Symmachiella dynata: one gene and its partner. The protein of the gene in region 1 binds, or shares a complex with, the protein of each later gene. Links are inferred from orthologs where the notes say so. Each region holds a gene or a part of one and is shown on either strand. Other genes may lie near its edges.

Evidence for each region.
Region 2: the proteins of dnaG (region 1) and dnaB are in contact, whole or in part, in a crystal structure (PDB 2R6A), measured with the Geobacillus stearothermophilus proteins. The link is inferred for Symmachiella dynata from one-to-one orthologs. Residues at the interface, in WP_049624496.1 of Geobacillus stearothermophilus: Lys456, Leu457, Leu458, Pro459, Ala460, Asn463, Ala464, Leu467, Leu535, Leu536, Ile537, Ala538, Gln544, Glu545, Asp548, Tyr549, His552; in WP_033016901.1 of Geobacillus stearothermophilus: Ser13, Glu15, Ala16, Gln18, Glu91, Leu92, Asp94, Ala95, Val96, Pro97, Thr98, Ala99, Ala100, Asn101, Tyr104, Tyr105, Ile108.

What each region holds. Positions count from the first base shown.
Region 1 is NZ_CP036276.1:420,268-427,711, forward strand. Bases 3,018-5,918 are described here. They hold dnaG (DNA primase), read left to right. Parts: upstream 3,018-3,473; coding sequence 3,474-5,363; downstream 5,364-5,918. Other genes in these bases: rpoD (RNA polymerase sigma factor RpoD), read left to right, coding at 5,383-5,918. Also shown: Mal52_RS01570 (hypothetical protein), read left to right, coding at 1-194; Mal52_RS01575 (BlaI/MecI/CopY family transcriptional regulator), read left to right, coding at 360-737; Mal52_RS01580 (M56 family metallopeptidase), read left to right, coding at 776-2,929; more of rpoD, read left to right, coding at 5,919-7,029; Mal52_RS01595 (zinc ribbon domain-containing protein), read left to right, coding at 7,311-7,444. UniProt on the Escherichia coli protein: RNA polymerase that catalyzes the synthesis of short RNA molecules used as primers for DNA polymerase during DNA replication.
Region 2 is NZ_CP036276.1:6,439,694-6,447,073, reverse strand. Bases 2,327-5,163 are described here. They hold dnaB (replicative DNA helicase), read right to left. Parts: upstream 4,556-5,163; coding sequence 3,098-4,555; downstream 2,327-3,097. Other genes in these bases: Mal52_RS24525 (hypothetical protein), read left to right, coding at 4,978-5,163; argC (N-acetyl-gamma-glutamyl-phosphate reductase), read right to left, coding at 2,327-2,993. Also shown: rpsF (30S ribosomal protein S6), read left to right, coding at 1-396; ssb (single-stranded DNA-binding protein), read left to right, coding at 464-976; rplI (50S ribosomal protein L9), read left to right, coding at 1,107-1,610; more of argC, read right to left, coding at 1,980-2,326; more of Mal52_RS24525, read left to right, coding at 5,164-6,273; Mal52_RS24520 (hypothetical protein), read left to right, coding at 6,389-7,380. UniProt on the Escherichia coli protein: The main replicative DNA helicase, it participates in initiation and elongation during chromosome replication. Travels ahead of the DNA replisome, separating dsDNA into templates for DNA synthesis.

The DNA.
Region 1 (7,444 bases):
GTCGAGAATGCGTCGCCTGCGGCATCGTGATCAGTGAGTCAGCACGCCGCATGGAGAAACTGGGTGGCAAAACCGGTTCGGGAATTGCCAAGGTCAAGTGTCCCGCGTGTGAACAAAAACTGGGCGACAAACCGGTCTACCGTATTAAACCGGCCGATCCAACCGGCCTCGAAGCTGAAGAGCCCGAGTCCTAATCGAGACTGAACGATTTCAGCAACAAACACTCGCGGTCGCCATTCCGGCAACCGCGATTTTTTTTATGCTATGAAACCCGCGATTGACACCTCAGACTATAAGTCTTACACTCGCCTCAGACTTGATGTCTGACAAACGGTCTGACTCATGGAGGAAACCAACCGATGCCTATCCAGCGACGCCATGTCGCCGATGCTGAACTCGCCGTGCTGGAAGTCCTCTGGGACCATAGCCCGCGGACAATTCGTCAATTGACCGATATTCTCTACCCCGGCGGAACCACGTCCGAATACGCCACCGTGCAAAAATTGTTGCAGCGGTTGGAAGACAAAGGCTGCGTCAGTCGCGATCGCAGCCAATCCGCCCACCAATTCTCACCCAGCATTGCTCGCGACGATCTGATCGGCGAACAACTGGAGCAGGTCGCGCAAAAACTGTGCGACGGATCTTTGACGCCGCTGCTGATGCACCTCACCAGCAACGTGCGGCTGAAAAAACGCGAACGCGAGTTGCTCAAAAAAATGATTGACGAAGCCAAGTAGCACGATCCGCAAGCGCCTTTGATGGATGGAGACAACCCATGCTGCAAACCTTGTTCGAAATCGTGCTCGCCAACGCCGTTTTGGCGACTGTGCTGGCAATCGGCGTCGCCTTGTTCGCGCGGCTGTGCCGTCGTCCGGCGATTGCGCATGGGCTGTGGTTGTTGGTGTTTTTGAAATTGATCACGCCGCCGCTTGTGACGGTACCCCTCGAAATCCTACCGGCTCCTCCGGTCATCAGTACCTCTTCGGCTGTTATCCACGCGCCGGTGGAAACCACGGTCGCCGTGCAAGAAGCGCCTATTCCCACGGCAATCGTTGCAACAAACGCTGCACCACAACTTACCGCAGCCCCGCAGCCAGCAGGTTTTCCATGGCGCAATTATCTGGTCGAGGGAATTGTCGGCCTCTGGATCGCCGGGGCGTGCGGCTGGTTGTTGTTATTGGGCATACGGGCCTGGCGCTTCCATCGGATGGCTCGCCGGACCGCGCTCGCGCCAGCGGCATTGCAACAACAAGTACGTCGGTTATCAACTGCGTTCGGCGTGCAGGCGGTGCCGGAGGTCCGCATGATTCACGCGCAGGTCTCGCCGCTGTTATGGCGGATCGGTGGTCGTCCGGTGATCCTTTTGCCGGCTGAACTACTCACACAATTAACGCCCGCCCAGATCGACGGTATTCTCGCGCACGAACTGGCTCACTTACAGCGCCGCGATCATTGGACACGGCGGTTGGTGCTCTGTGTGACCGCTCTGTATTGGTGGCATCCGGTGCTCTGGTGGAGCCGGCGGGGCTTGGAGCAAGCGGCGGAGCAATGTTGCGACGCCGCCGTGGTCGCCCGCTTTCCCGACCACAGCCGCGACTATGCCGCGGCGCTATTACAAACGATCGACTTTCTAACAGGCGCTCGCCCACGGTTGCCAGCGTCGGCAACCACATTCGGGCAAGGCCGTTCACTGAAACGGAGATTTGCAATGATTCTGGACAAAGGAGTGTCCCCACGGTTGTCGTGGAAAATGCGCGGCGTGTTGGCTGCCGTTGGTTTGACGGTGTTGGTGGTTTCGCCGTGGGTGGTGGCGGAGGAGAAGGCGACGCTGGAAAAACCGCACCCTGAACCAAGAGCCGCTGTCGGTGCTTCGGAAGCGGAATTTGAACGAATTTACGCAGGTGGGAACGATGTAAAAACGGATTCTAAAACATTAAATCAATCCGTCTACATGGTTGCCTGTCGCATGTTGGTCCAAGATGAATCCGGCAGGGAGCATGTGATCTTTTCACCGCGGATTATTCTCGCCGAGAATCAAGAAGGGACGATCGCGGTCGGCCCCATCCCTGGACGCACTCCTAAGTCCGATCCCGAAATCTCGCAACTAATCACAATGGGCCGCGCCATGCGGCACGTGAAGGTGCAACAACTCGATGGCGATTTTGTTGCGTTCTTCGCCCGCATCGACGACAAACCCGAAATGAACAAGGGGCTCCTTCCTGATGATGACGGAGTGGTCACACGGGAATTCACGCATGTCTATACCAAGTCACTCAATGTTGTTGAGAAGGTCCGACTCGGCAAGACGTTTTCTGTTCCGTTTTACGATACGGACGACGACAAAAAATCAAAACGCTGTCTCGAATTCACCGTCACACGCATCGAAAAAGCGAAACCCAAATCGCCCGAACCCTCCGTATGGGGTTTCACGATACCGGACGATGCCTCACCGCTCGGACAGGAAATCCGCTCTGCTCTCAGCGTAGTGCTCAAAAAGAAAAAGAGCGTTCCCGCATTCATGGCAACGACAGCCATCAAAAACCTGCGAGTCACCGTCGAACAGGTCGTTGACGAACTGGGTGACGCTAAAAACTATCCATTGGTCGGCCCGGCGCGACTGCGTAAACAGCAAATCGAGTGTACGGCATTTTTCGACATCGAACGGCAATCAAACTGGCCGGTGCCTTTTACGAACGTTGAGAACTGCAAGGAAGTTTTCTATCTCAACTGGGATCAATTGTTTCGGGTTATTGAAAATCCGAGCGACAAAAATTCGCCCGCGAAATCCATCGGCGATGAAACGTCAAGCACAGATGCTGACGCCGGAACGAAAACGCCTGACTCAACAATTCTTCGAGGGGCAGGTGTGGTGAGCGACTCGGGTCTCGTCGGTGAGGTCATTTTCGATGAGCGAGTAAAGACGCCGTAGGCTTTTTTCCGCATCAAAATTTTGCCGGCCCGTGCCCCGAATTGGGGTTGCGGGCTGTTTTTCGTGGCATATGATTTGGATCGCGCTCCGCAACAGATTCGGGCTGGAAACCGCACCGCGTGGACCAGTCACTTTTGGTCAACAGCCGGTCTTTCAAGTGGGGGACTGCAACATCTCAAACCCAATTGCCAGTTTCGTTTCAGGCCGGTCGCGGCTTTCGGGTAATTTGGCCGGATCGGCTGATATTCGCCGGTTGGTGAAGCTAATCCCGTTGTGCCCGGCTTGTGATTTGGAGAATTTCATCAAGGCTTTGACAATTAAAGAGTTGCGCCACTGCCAATCACCGTAACTGGGTCACGATTTTCTTGACGATCGCCATCCAGCAGGTAGACTTCCCTCAGACGAGAGAACGTCTCAACGGCTTCGCGGAGGCGAAAACACGGACGGGCCATCTGCAGCGTCGAATCCTTGGATTTGACACCAAGAATTATCACTATTTCATTTGTCCCAGCCGCATAATACGTCGCTACCGCAGGAGTCGTTGGTGCCCCGCCAGTCTTCCGAAGAATTCAAAGAACTTGTCCGTTCCCGCACGGACATCGTCAGCCTGATCGGTGAAGGCGTTTCGCTTGAGTCGCGTCGCGGCGGGCATGAGTTCGTGGGGTTGTGTCCGTTTCATGACGATCGTAATCCTTCGCTGCGCGTCTATCCGGAGCGGCAATCGTTTAAGTGTTGGTCCTGTAATACAGGCGGCGATTGCTTTGAATTTGTGATGCAAAGCGAACGGGTCGAATTTCGCGAAGCCATTGAGCTGTTGGCCACCCGGGCCAATATCGAAATGCCTCGCACACATCAACGCGGCAGCCAGAGTCAAGACGGAACCAGCAAGAGTCAATTGTTTGAAGTGGTTGCTTGGGCTGAGCAACAATTTCATGAATGTCTGTTGAATAGCCCACAGGCGGCGACAGCGCGTGATTATTTGAATTCGCGCGGTTTCACTGCCGATGTCATCGCCGCTTATCGCTTGGGTTATCATCCCAACGATTGGGAATGGTTGATTCAGCGAGCACGGGGCAAGTTTGGCTTAGATGTTTTGACGGCTGCCAAGCTGGCCGCCCAACGGGATGGCGGACGCGGTTATTATGATTATTTCGTAGATCGGGTGATGTTTCCGATTCGCGACATGCAACGTCGCCCTGTTGCATTTGGAGGACGTATCCTTCCGGGAGAGACGCGTGAAAACGCTCCAAAATATTTTAATAGTTTAGAGAGCATTATCTTCACTAAAAGCCGTCTGCTCTACGGTTTCGATCATGCTCGCGACGCGATTCGCAAGACCGACACGGTGGTTGTCGTGGAAGGGTACACGGATTGCATTACGACACATCAGCACGGCCAGATGAACGTTGTCGGCACATTGGGAACGGCCCTGACCGAAACACACGTGACCAACCTAAAGCGTTTTGCCCGCAAAGTGGTCTTGGTCTACGACGGTGACGATGCCGGCCAAAACGCGGCGGAACGGGCTTTGACGAAGTTTTTGGCCCAAGAGGTGGATCTGAGAATCATGACATTGCCCGCCGGCATGGATCCGGCGGACTTTTTGGCCACCCACGGAGCGGCCGCTTTTGCGAAAGACATCGAACAAGCCCCGGAGGCTTGGCAGCATAAATTCAGAAGAGCAGTGGCTCGTTATGGCGTAGACTCAATTGATGCCAAGGATCGCGTGTTAGACGAAATGCTGGAGGTCCTGGCAACGGTGCCGCACACCGGTGGTGCGGATGCGGGAAAATGGCGGAATCGTGAGGATTTGATTTTAGGGTCGCTGGTCCAACGGTTGGGGCTGAAGGAACATGCGGTCAGACAACGTCTGAGCGATATTCGCCGACGGGCCGCTGACCGGCAACGAAACCACGACGGTCCGGAGGCCATGCAGCACGACGGACCAGCATATGATTCTGTTTCACTGCCGCGGAAATCACTCTCCCGCCGTGACGTATACTTGGAACAAGAATTATTGCAGATTGTCTTGGCCCACCCTGCTGTGGTCGGACGCTTACGGGAAGACTTTGCTTGCGAGGAATTACAGGACCCGCAATTACGAAAACTTTTGGCCTGTTGTTATGGACTTATGGATGCGGGAGAGGAATTGACCTTTCTCCGTGTGATGGCTGAGTTGGAGGACTCCGCCTTGAAAGGAATCGCTGTCTCATTGGATGAGGAAGCCCGCCGAAAAGGAATCGGCGCGGATCTGCTGGAACAAACTTTGGCCTGCCTGCGCGAGCGTCACACGACCGACGCGGTGGAGATGTCCGGCCAAATACGCGAGCAGGTCCAACAGTCGGGTGGCGGACTAAATGATGAAACAGCGGCGATGTTACGCCGGCTTTCTGAATACAACAAGAAACGCGCAGTCAAGAACAAGTTGGCTTGAATATCGCGGAGGACTCTCTGTGCACAGACTCGACGAAAACCTAAAAGTTTTAGTGGAACAAGGGAAGCAGCAAGGTTATTTGACCTTCTCACAGGTCAATGACTACCTTCCCGATGAAGCCGTGAATCCCGAAAAGCTCGACAACTTGTTGATGTCTTTAGAGGAGATCGGGCTGGACATCGTCAACGACGAGCAACCGGCGGTTGCCAATCCGAAGAAGAAACGCGCCCGGGCCACGCGAAGCAAAAAATCGGATGAAGAACAATCGCGGCGGATTGACGATCCGGTACGGATGTATCTGACGCAAATGGGCGAAATCCCGCTGCTCACGCGGCCTGAGGAAATCGCGCTGGCCAAAAAAATTGAGGTCACCCGTCGTCGTTTTCGCCGGCAATTGCTGGAAAGCGATTACGCACTGAAAACCTCGCTCGACATTTTGACCAAGGTCCACCAAGGGCAATTGCCTTTTGACCGGACCATCAAAGTCTCGGTCACCGAAGGTTTGGAAAAGACGCAGATTCTCGGTCGCATGCCGTACAATCTTGCGACGCTTGAGGAATTGCGGCGGAAAACCATCGAGGATTTTGCGATTGCCACCGATGAATCGGCGACGCAGAAAGTTCGCCGTGATGCTGAAGAACGGCTGAAGGTCCGGCGGCGCAAAATGGCGACGCTGATCGAAGAGTTGAGTTTGCGGACGCAGCGGTTGCAACCGTCGCTGAAACGGCTGGAACAAATCTGCCGACGGATGATCGACATCGAAAAGCAGATTTACAGCATCCGCAACCTCAAGACGGCCAAAGACGAACGGGCCAACCTGCAGAAAGAGTTGCAGGATCTGATGAACATGACATTGGAGACGCCCAAAAGTCTGCGGAAGCGGATGCGGAACATTCAAGAGCGGTTCGCCGCTTACGAATTGGCCATGAGGCAGTTGTCGGGCGGGAACTTGCGGTTGGTGGTTTCGATTGCCAAGAAATACCGCAACCGTGGCTTGAGCTTTTTGGATTTGATCCAAGAAGGAAATACCGGCTTGATGCGGGCGGTCGATAAATACGAGTATCGCCGCGGCTACAAGTTTTCGACGTACGCCACTTGGTGGATTCGCCAGGCGATCACCCGCGCCATTGCCGATCAAGCCCGTACGATTCGGATTCCGGTGCATATGATCGAGACGATGTCCAAGCTCCGTAAAGTCAGCAAAACGTTGCTGCAGGAGAACGGCCGCGAACCGACGATTGAGGAAACGGCCGAAGCAGCTGAAATCAGCCTGGAAGAAACGCGTCGCGTGCTGAAAATCTCGCGGCACCCGATCAGTCTGGATCGTCCGGTTGGGGAGAGTGAAGATAGCTATTTCGGCGATTTCATCGAGGACGACGCTGTTGATAATCCAGTCAACGCTGCAACGCAGGAAATGTTGAAAGACAAGATCGACTATGTGCTGCGGACATTGACCTATCGCGAGCGGGAAATCATCAAGCTGCGATACGGCTTAGGAGACGGGTACACCTATACGTTGGAAGAGGTGGGCCGGATCTTCAAGGTCACCCGCGAGCGGGTTCGACAAATCGAAGCCAAGGCGGTTCGCAAACTGCAACATCCGGTGCGTAGTAAACAGTTGAAAGGCTTTTTAGACAGCCTGGCGACGGGAGTCGCTGGGGAATAAACGGTTCAGGGCCGGTCAATTTTGACCGGCCTTTTTTTGTGACGTGCTGAACAGGACCAGTTCCGCTATTATGTGGGGGAAGTCGTTTCCCGGAGAACCCTGGGCTCCTGTGGGGCAAAATTCCTGTGGGGCAAACCTGCACCGGGGCAAAAACGATCGACCCGTTTTGCAACAACTTGTTGTGCATTAGCCATCCGTGATTTTTAGCTTCTCATACAAGCATCACTCATGGCTGAAAATTCAATCCCAGCCGCGACGTTCAACGTCGGAGACCGATTACGATGGCAGCGACCACCCATAGTTTGAGCGAGTTACACCAATTGCATTTGAAGTTGGAGAACGCACAAAGCCAGTTGGATCGGGGGCCCAAGCAGATCCAGGCCCGCCAACGGTTCGTGGAGACAAAAAAAGAAGA
Region 2 (7,380 bases), 6.0 Mb from region 1 along the record:
GACGGCTCACTGGGCGAGATCAATAAGATCCTCGAACGGGTCGGCGCGGAAACCTTAGCGGCACGGCCGTGGCAGGACGGCAAATTGGCTTATCCCGTCGAAGGCCGACGCAAAGGACTTCACTATTTGACCTACCTGAAAATGGAAGGCAAAAACCTGGATGAGTTGACCCGTCTGTGCAAGCTGAACGACATCGTTCTGCGGCACCTGACCATCAAACTCGACGCAGCCTTGGTCGAACCGATGGTGGCAGTCGCCAACGGTGAGTCCCCCACCGCACCAGCGGAAAAGGCGGCAACAGAAGAAAAAGCGGCAACCGAGGAAAAAGCGGCAACCGAGGAATCGGCCTCTGAGGAATCCACAGGCGAAGCGTCCGAGGAAGTCACAACTGCTTGATCTTGCGATTGCTGAGGTCTAGGACGCATCGACCTCGCATGAACAATAGATATGGGGAAACCGTCTCATGGCGAGTTATAACCGAGTCATCCTGATCGGAAATTTGACCCGTGACCCAGAAGTCCGCTATATCCCCTCGGGGACAGCGGTCTCTGAGCTTGGGTTAGCGGTCAACCGTACCTGGTTCGACAAGCAATCCAACTCGCGTAAAGAAGAAACCACGTTTGTCGACGTCACCCTGTGGGGACGCGAGGCGGAAGTGGCCGGTGAATACCTCTCCAAAGGCCGTCCTGTCCTCATCGAGGGGCGATTGCAACTCGACACCTGGGAAGACAAACAATCCGGACAACGCCGCAGCAAGTTGCGCGTTGTTTGTGAACGGATGCAAATGCTTGGTTCCCGCGGCGATGGTGGTGGCGGCGGTGGTGGTCGCAGCGGCGGCGGCGGAGGAGGCTACAGCGGAAGCAGCAGCCAATCCGGTTACGGCGGCGGCGATCCCGGACCACAGGCTCCACCACAAGACGACTTCGGTCCCTCAGGTGGTGGTGGCAACGTTCCGGATGATGAGGTACCTTTCTAGGACCAAATTGATCCCAGCCAGACAAATCGTCACTCAGTGACACGGCCCGCGGCGATTGAGACGCATGGCCGTTTCGACAAAACAGACAATCCACAAATTTTTGAAGATTACCATACGGGAAATTGACACTATGTCCAAAAAACGTCTCCATGCCATGCGTTCGGGCGTGCCCAAAGGGAATGCCGAATTGCTGTTGGCCGAGGATGTACCTGCACTCGGAAAGCAGGGGGAAATCGTACGCGTCAAGTCAGGTTACGCTCGCAACTATCTGGTTCCGCAGGGACTGGCCACGATCGCCACCGACGAAAATAAACGGATGGTCGAACGTCACCGCGTCCGGTTAGCCGAACTGCAAAAAGATCGTATTAAGTCGATCCGCAACTTGGCCGAACAACTCAGTGAATATAGCGTGACGCTCGAAGCCAACGCCAATCCCGAAGGGCATCTGTATGGATCGATCACCGCTCCGGAAATCAGCAAAGCCCTCAAAGCGGCCAAATACGACATCTCACCCGACCAGGTCCGCCTCGAAGGTCCGCTGAAAGAAATCGGCATGTACACGGTGAAAATCCACCTGCACACCGATGTCGAAACCGAAGTCAAAGTCTGGGTCGTCCCGACCTCGTCGACTTAAGACGTCGCGGCTGCTGAACGTCACAGACACAACGAAAATCCCCCGCTGGCCGATATTGCCACGGGGGATTTTTTATTGCGCTGCAAATGGCGAACCATTTGGGTTTCGGTTTGGCCAACGGCCAAACATCATCGTAGCCTGGGGCACTCGCCGCCCCAGGGATTCGATTGGCAAACGGCACCATTGGCCGAAGACCATAATCACGGGCAGGGTGAGATTGGCCGTTGGCCAATGATGTTTGCGACACCTGCGGTCCTGGGGCGGCGAGTGCCCCAGGCTATGCTGGAAAGTAGGCCAACGGCCAAAATGTGATGCCGTACCCAGCGGTCGCGAGACTCAAGGCGTCGATCAAATCATGGGGATGCCACGTCACGGCAACAAGCCCATCGTCTCCTCAAATCCGCATACCAAATTGAAATTCTGTACCGCTACGCCCGCTGCGCCTTTGATGAGATTGTCGGTGCAGCTGAAGATGATGGCGTTGTCGCCGACGCGGCGGACGGTGATGTCGCAGAAGTTGCTGCCGGTGACGTCTTTGGTGGCCGGTAGATGTTCGACGATGCGGACGAACGGTTTGCCGCTATAATACTTCCGCATCACGTCCAGCAATTCATCTTCGGTAATCGCGCTTTTGAGTTTCGTATACATCGAACACAAGATACCGCGGTCCATGGGCATCAGGTGCGGGGTGAAGACAACCTCGACCTGGCAGCCGCCGACTTCGCTGAGAATCTGGTTGATCTCTGGCGTGTGACGGTGGCGACCCACGGAGTAGGCGGCGACGCTTTCGTTGCATTCGGGATACAGCGTCGTCAATTTCGGTCCGCGACCCGCTCCGGAAATGCCACTCTTCGCATCGATAAAAATACCAGTCGGCTCGATGTGCCCCCCCGCTATCAGCGGCGCGAGTCCGAGGATCGATGTGCTCGTATAGCAACCCGGATTGGCGACCAATTCTGATCCAGGAATGCGGTCGCTCCAAATCTCGGGCAAGCCATACACCGTGTTCCCCAGTCGCGTGGGATCGGTGTGGACCTCGCCGTACCATTGTTCGTAAACGCCTGGATCATTCAGGCGATAGTCGGCGCTGAGGTCAACCACTTTACAGCCGCCGGCCAGCAATTGCGGAATGACTTCCATGCTCGCTTTGTGCGGCAGAGCACAAAAGACGACGTCGGCTTTTTGGCAGATCTCATCGGTCGTCAAATTGTCGCAAGTCAGGTCCAACCGACCGTGCAAACTGGGGTGAATGGTTTGGACGTGCGGACTTCCCTCCTGTCGTGTGGTGAGAGCGGTGATCTCCACTTCGGGGTGAGCGAGTAGGATTTTGATCAACTCCAGGGCGGCGTAACCCGTCGCTCCGAGAATGGCGACTTTTACCATGAGGGGACTTCCAGAATTCAATAACTTGCGGGATGAAAGCGCAGGGAGAACGAATCCGTATATTCTACGGGACACCCGTGAGCGAACAAGGGTTCAATGCTCGGTCAAAACCCGCCCATATCGTCGTCACCGAAATATCCGCCGTCCGGTTCGGCGATATGGCTGTAATCGACGAATCGCATCGATTCTTTTTGCCAAGTCAGGTCTACGATGCCGGTGGGACCGCTACGGTGTTTGGCCACGACGACTTCCGCTTTGCCGGGCGAATCCTCGGGGTCATAGGCGTCCGGACGATGCAAGAACATCACGATATCGGCATCTTGTTCGATCGCTCCACTTTCCCGCAAGTCCGCCAAGCGAGGACGTTTGTCTTCTCGCAACTCGACGCCACGGTTCAGCTGCGCTAAGGCGATGACGGGGACGTGGATTTCTTTCGCCAGGAATTTCAGCCGCCGCGTAATCAGTGAAATCTGTTGTTCCCGCGGCGCGCGTTTGTCTTCTGGTTCGATCAATTGCAAATAGTCGATGATGATTAAGCTGATATTTTGTTTGCGCTTGAGACGTCGGGCGATGGCACCGATTTCCGACATATTGCGGCCCGGTTTGTCGTCGATGTACATCGGCATGCCGCCCAACTCTGAGGAGGCATGCATCACACGATCATATTCTTCATCGTCGAGATCCCCTTTGCGCATTTTGTGCCCGTCCAGTTTGGCAGTGATGCACAGCAGCCGTTCGGCCAATTCTAAGTTGGACTGTTCGAGGCTGAAAATTAGCACGCCCCCTTCAGGGATTGTGCCATAGGGCAACTCCTCGCCGCGTTTGATGTATTCGTCGCGCAAACGATCACGGGCGTTACGAGCGACGGCTTCGGCAATGTTCACCACAAATGCGGTTTTTCCCATACTGGGCCGTGCGGCAAGAATCACCAATTCCGACGGTTGAAACCCGTTGGTCTGGTTGTCGAGATCGGTAAAACCAGTGCTCAGTCCGCTGATGCTCCCCTCTTTTTCCCGCCTCTGTTGGATGCGGTCGAACGCATCCATCAGAATATCCTTGAGCACAATATTGTCGGTGTTTTCTTGCTGCTCAACGATTTGAAAAATCGTCTGTTCCGCCTTGGTGAGGATGTCGACCGTATCTTGAGACGTGTCGTAGCTCTCACTAAGAATATCGGTGCAGGCGTAAATCAGATTCCGCAAGATGCCCTTGTCGCGGACAATTTGTGCGTAGTATTTTGCGTGAGCAGCGTGCGGGACGGTGTTGAGGATTTCGCTCAGATGTCCGACACCGCCGACCTCCTCGAGCAGGTCGGTTCGTTGCAGTTGTTCGGCGACTGTGACGACATCGATCCCGCGGTTGCCCGATTCGTGCATGCGATAAATCGCATCGCAAATCTGCATGTGGGCTTTCACATAAAAGTGATCGGGCGTCACTAACTCGACGACTTCGTCGATCACGTCGTTGACCAGCAACATACTGCCCAACAAGCTTTTTTCCGCCTCAATATCCTGCGGGGGCAGGCGATCGGCTTCGTTGGTTTTTGGCGTAACAGTGGCCATGAAAATCCTCCCTGAAATGCCAAAAGCACTTGATTTTATTGCATTTAGCACGTTGTTGTCTGCTAAGGCCGCACGGCCGAGGTTGCCCTGGATGCTGTCGGGAATGTACGGCGGAGAGGTCCTGTTATGACCGGTCAACAGAGCGATAGCAAGTCCACAAATAACGTTGTCGCAACCTGTTGTCCGGACGAGTGATACTGCAGCAGCGGCGACCTCGGTTGTGGTGCGATGGTCCTCTTCGCAAGAGATTTGTGATGGCCTCACCCGGGATTGAGCAGTCGTGTATGCCATTTCTGCCAAAGTGACGTTTGCCCGGTGAAGTTCAGCTAAAAATCGAAGTTGTGGGTCGTGAGATGGCGAATGCGGGGCGGATTCCTTAGCATGGAAGCAAATGAACTCTCACCTTGTCTGGAAAATGTCTAATGCAGCGCATATTCGGAACAACTCTTGCCTGTCTGGTATTGGTCATTCCGCTGATCGGTTGGATTGCCGCCCCTGGTGGAGTGAGTGCTGACGATGCTGCTGTTGCGCCGGCCAAACAAAAATTGCCGCGCATCGCCGCTGTGGTCACCGAATATCGGCATAACTCGCATGCCGACGTCATTGTCAGCCAGTTGATGCTGACCAAGACTCTCGATGGAAAAGGCGAGTTTCCCAAGCTACAACTCGTTTCGCTGTATACCGATCAAGTCCCCAAAAACGACACGAGTCGTCGCTTAGCCAAAGAGCATGGCGTGCCGGTTTTCGACACGATCGAAGGAGCTCTGACGCTGGGAACGGGGGAACTTGCCGTCGACGGCATTTTGTTGATCGCCGAGCACGGTCAATATCCGAAGTCAGACACCGGACAGACAATCTATCCCAAGAAACGGCTGTTTGCCGAAGTTCGCAAAGTCTTTGAAAGCAGCGGCCGGGTGGTCCCAATTTTTCATGACAAGCATGTCGCCGACAATTGGGCCGACGCCAAAGAGATCTATGATGCGACGCAGCGGCTCAAGATCCCCTTTATGGCGGGGTCCTCGTTGCCGGGATTGTGGCGGTATCCTCCGGCGAACACCAAGCGAGGCGCGAAGCTGGAAGAGATCGTCGCCGTCTCCTACGGGTCACTCGACGCATATGGGTTTCATGCCTTAGAGATGGTGCAATGCCTCGCCGAGCGACGTCAAGGGGGCGAGACCGGCATCAAGTCGGTCTATTGCCTGGAAGACGAAGCGGTATGGGAGGCCGGTGAGCGGGGCGTGTACGATCAAGAGTTGTTTCGCGCCGCTTTATCCCGCCAAAAAGCACGCCCGATTTCTCCCGACCAAGACATGCGAGAATTGGTTCCGCACCCGGTGCTGTTTGTGATCGACTATCAGGACGGATTGCGGGCCAGTGTGCTGCAACTCAATCCCGCGCTGCAAGGGTGGTCGGTTGCGTGGCGCGAAGCGGACAGCGACGAAATCACCTCGACCTTATTTTGGACGCAGGAAGCCCGTCCGTTCGCACACTTCAATTTCCTATTGGAGGGGGCGGAGAAAATGTTTCATACCGGCCAACCGACCTGGCCCGCTGAGCGGACCTTGGTCACTAGCGGTGCGTTGGACGCGCTGCTAATTTCTAAGAAACAAGGGGGCAAACCGGTGGAAACCCCCTACTTGGATATTGACTACACGACCGACTGGGATTGGCAACAACCGCGCAATCCGCCACCCGGTCGTCCGGTCATGTCTCAATAAATTTGAACGATTCCTATTGGCATCTCGTGCGGTCTACTTAATGTTCCGACCGTCAATACATTGATAGCCAGCGTATAGCATTATTCTCGATTCTCGGACTGAAGGCGTTGTTATTATGAGTTCTCAACCGACACTTGGCCGTGTGGATTCCATGGACCAGTTTCGCGGTTTTACCGTGCTGAGCATGTTCATCGTGAACTTCGCTCACTTCCAAGCCATCAGTCCATTTTGGAAACATAACGACAACTACGTCACGTTCGCCGACTGGATCATGCCGGGATTCATCTTCGCCGTCGGATTCTCCTATCGGTTGACGATCCTGAAACGCTTGGAGAAATTCAGTGCGCTGACAACCTACTCGACCTACTTTCGTCGCTCGCTCGCGTTAATTTTGGTGTCATTGATGTTGTACGGCTTTGGAGGCGAATTTAAAAACTGGAGTGATTTTAGCGCCGAAGAAACCATTCAAGTCGACGACGGCGACAGCGGAATGATGAAAGAGGTGAAAGTCAGAAAGACCACTCAGTTCATCATGAGGTTGATCAAGTCCAACCTCTGGGAAGTGCTCAGCATTATTGCCGTTTGTCAGATTTTTGTGATGCCGGTCATCGCCGCCGGACCCTTGGTCAGGTTTCTGGCAATGATCGGTTGCTTGGTCTTCCACATGCTCTTCTCGTGGTGGTTCAACTGGGGATTCGTACACGGCTATGAGCACAACTGGATGGTGCAGCTCTGGGAGACGGGCGGCAATCGGTGTTGGGATGGCGGATTTTTTGGAATCATGTCCTGGTCGGTAGCCATGTTGGCCGGTTCGCTGGTCTATGACATTCTGGCGACGAATACCCGCAAAAACGCCGGTGGCAAGATCTTTCTGTTTGCTGCTGTGTTCATGATCATCGGCTACATACTCTCTTGCGGCACACGGTTCTACGACACCCCGCTCCCCGCAGCCCCGGAAAAACCAGCCGCGAAAAAAGAAGCCTCCGAAAAAGAAGGCGGAGACAAAAAGGCCAGCGACGAAAAAGCTAAGGACCAGAAAGAGAAGGCAGAACCAGCAAAAGCAGAACCGGCAAAGGAAGAGCCGGCAAAGGAAGAGCCGGCGAAAGA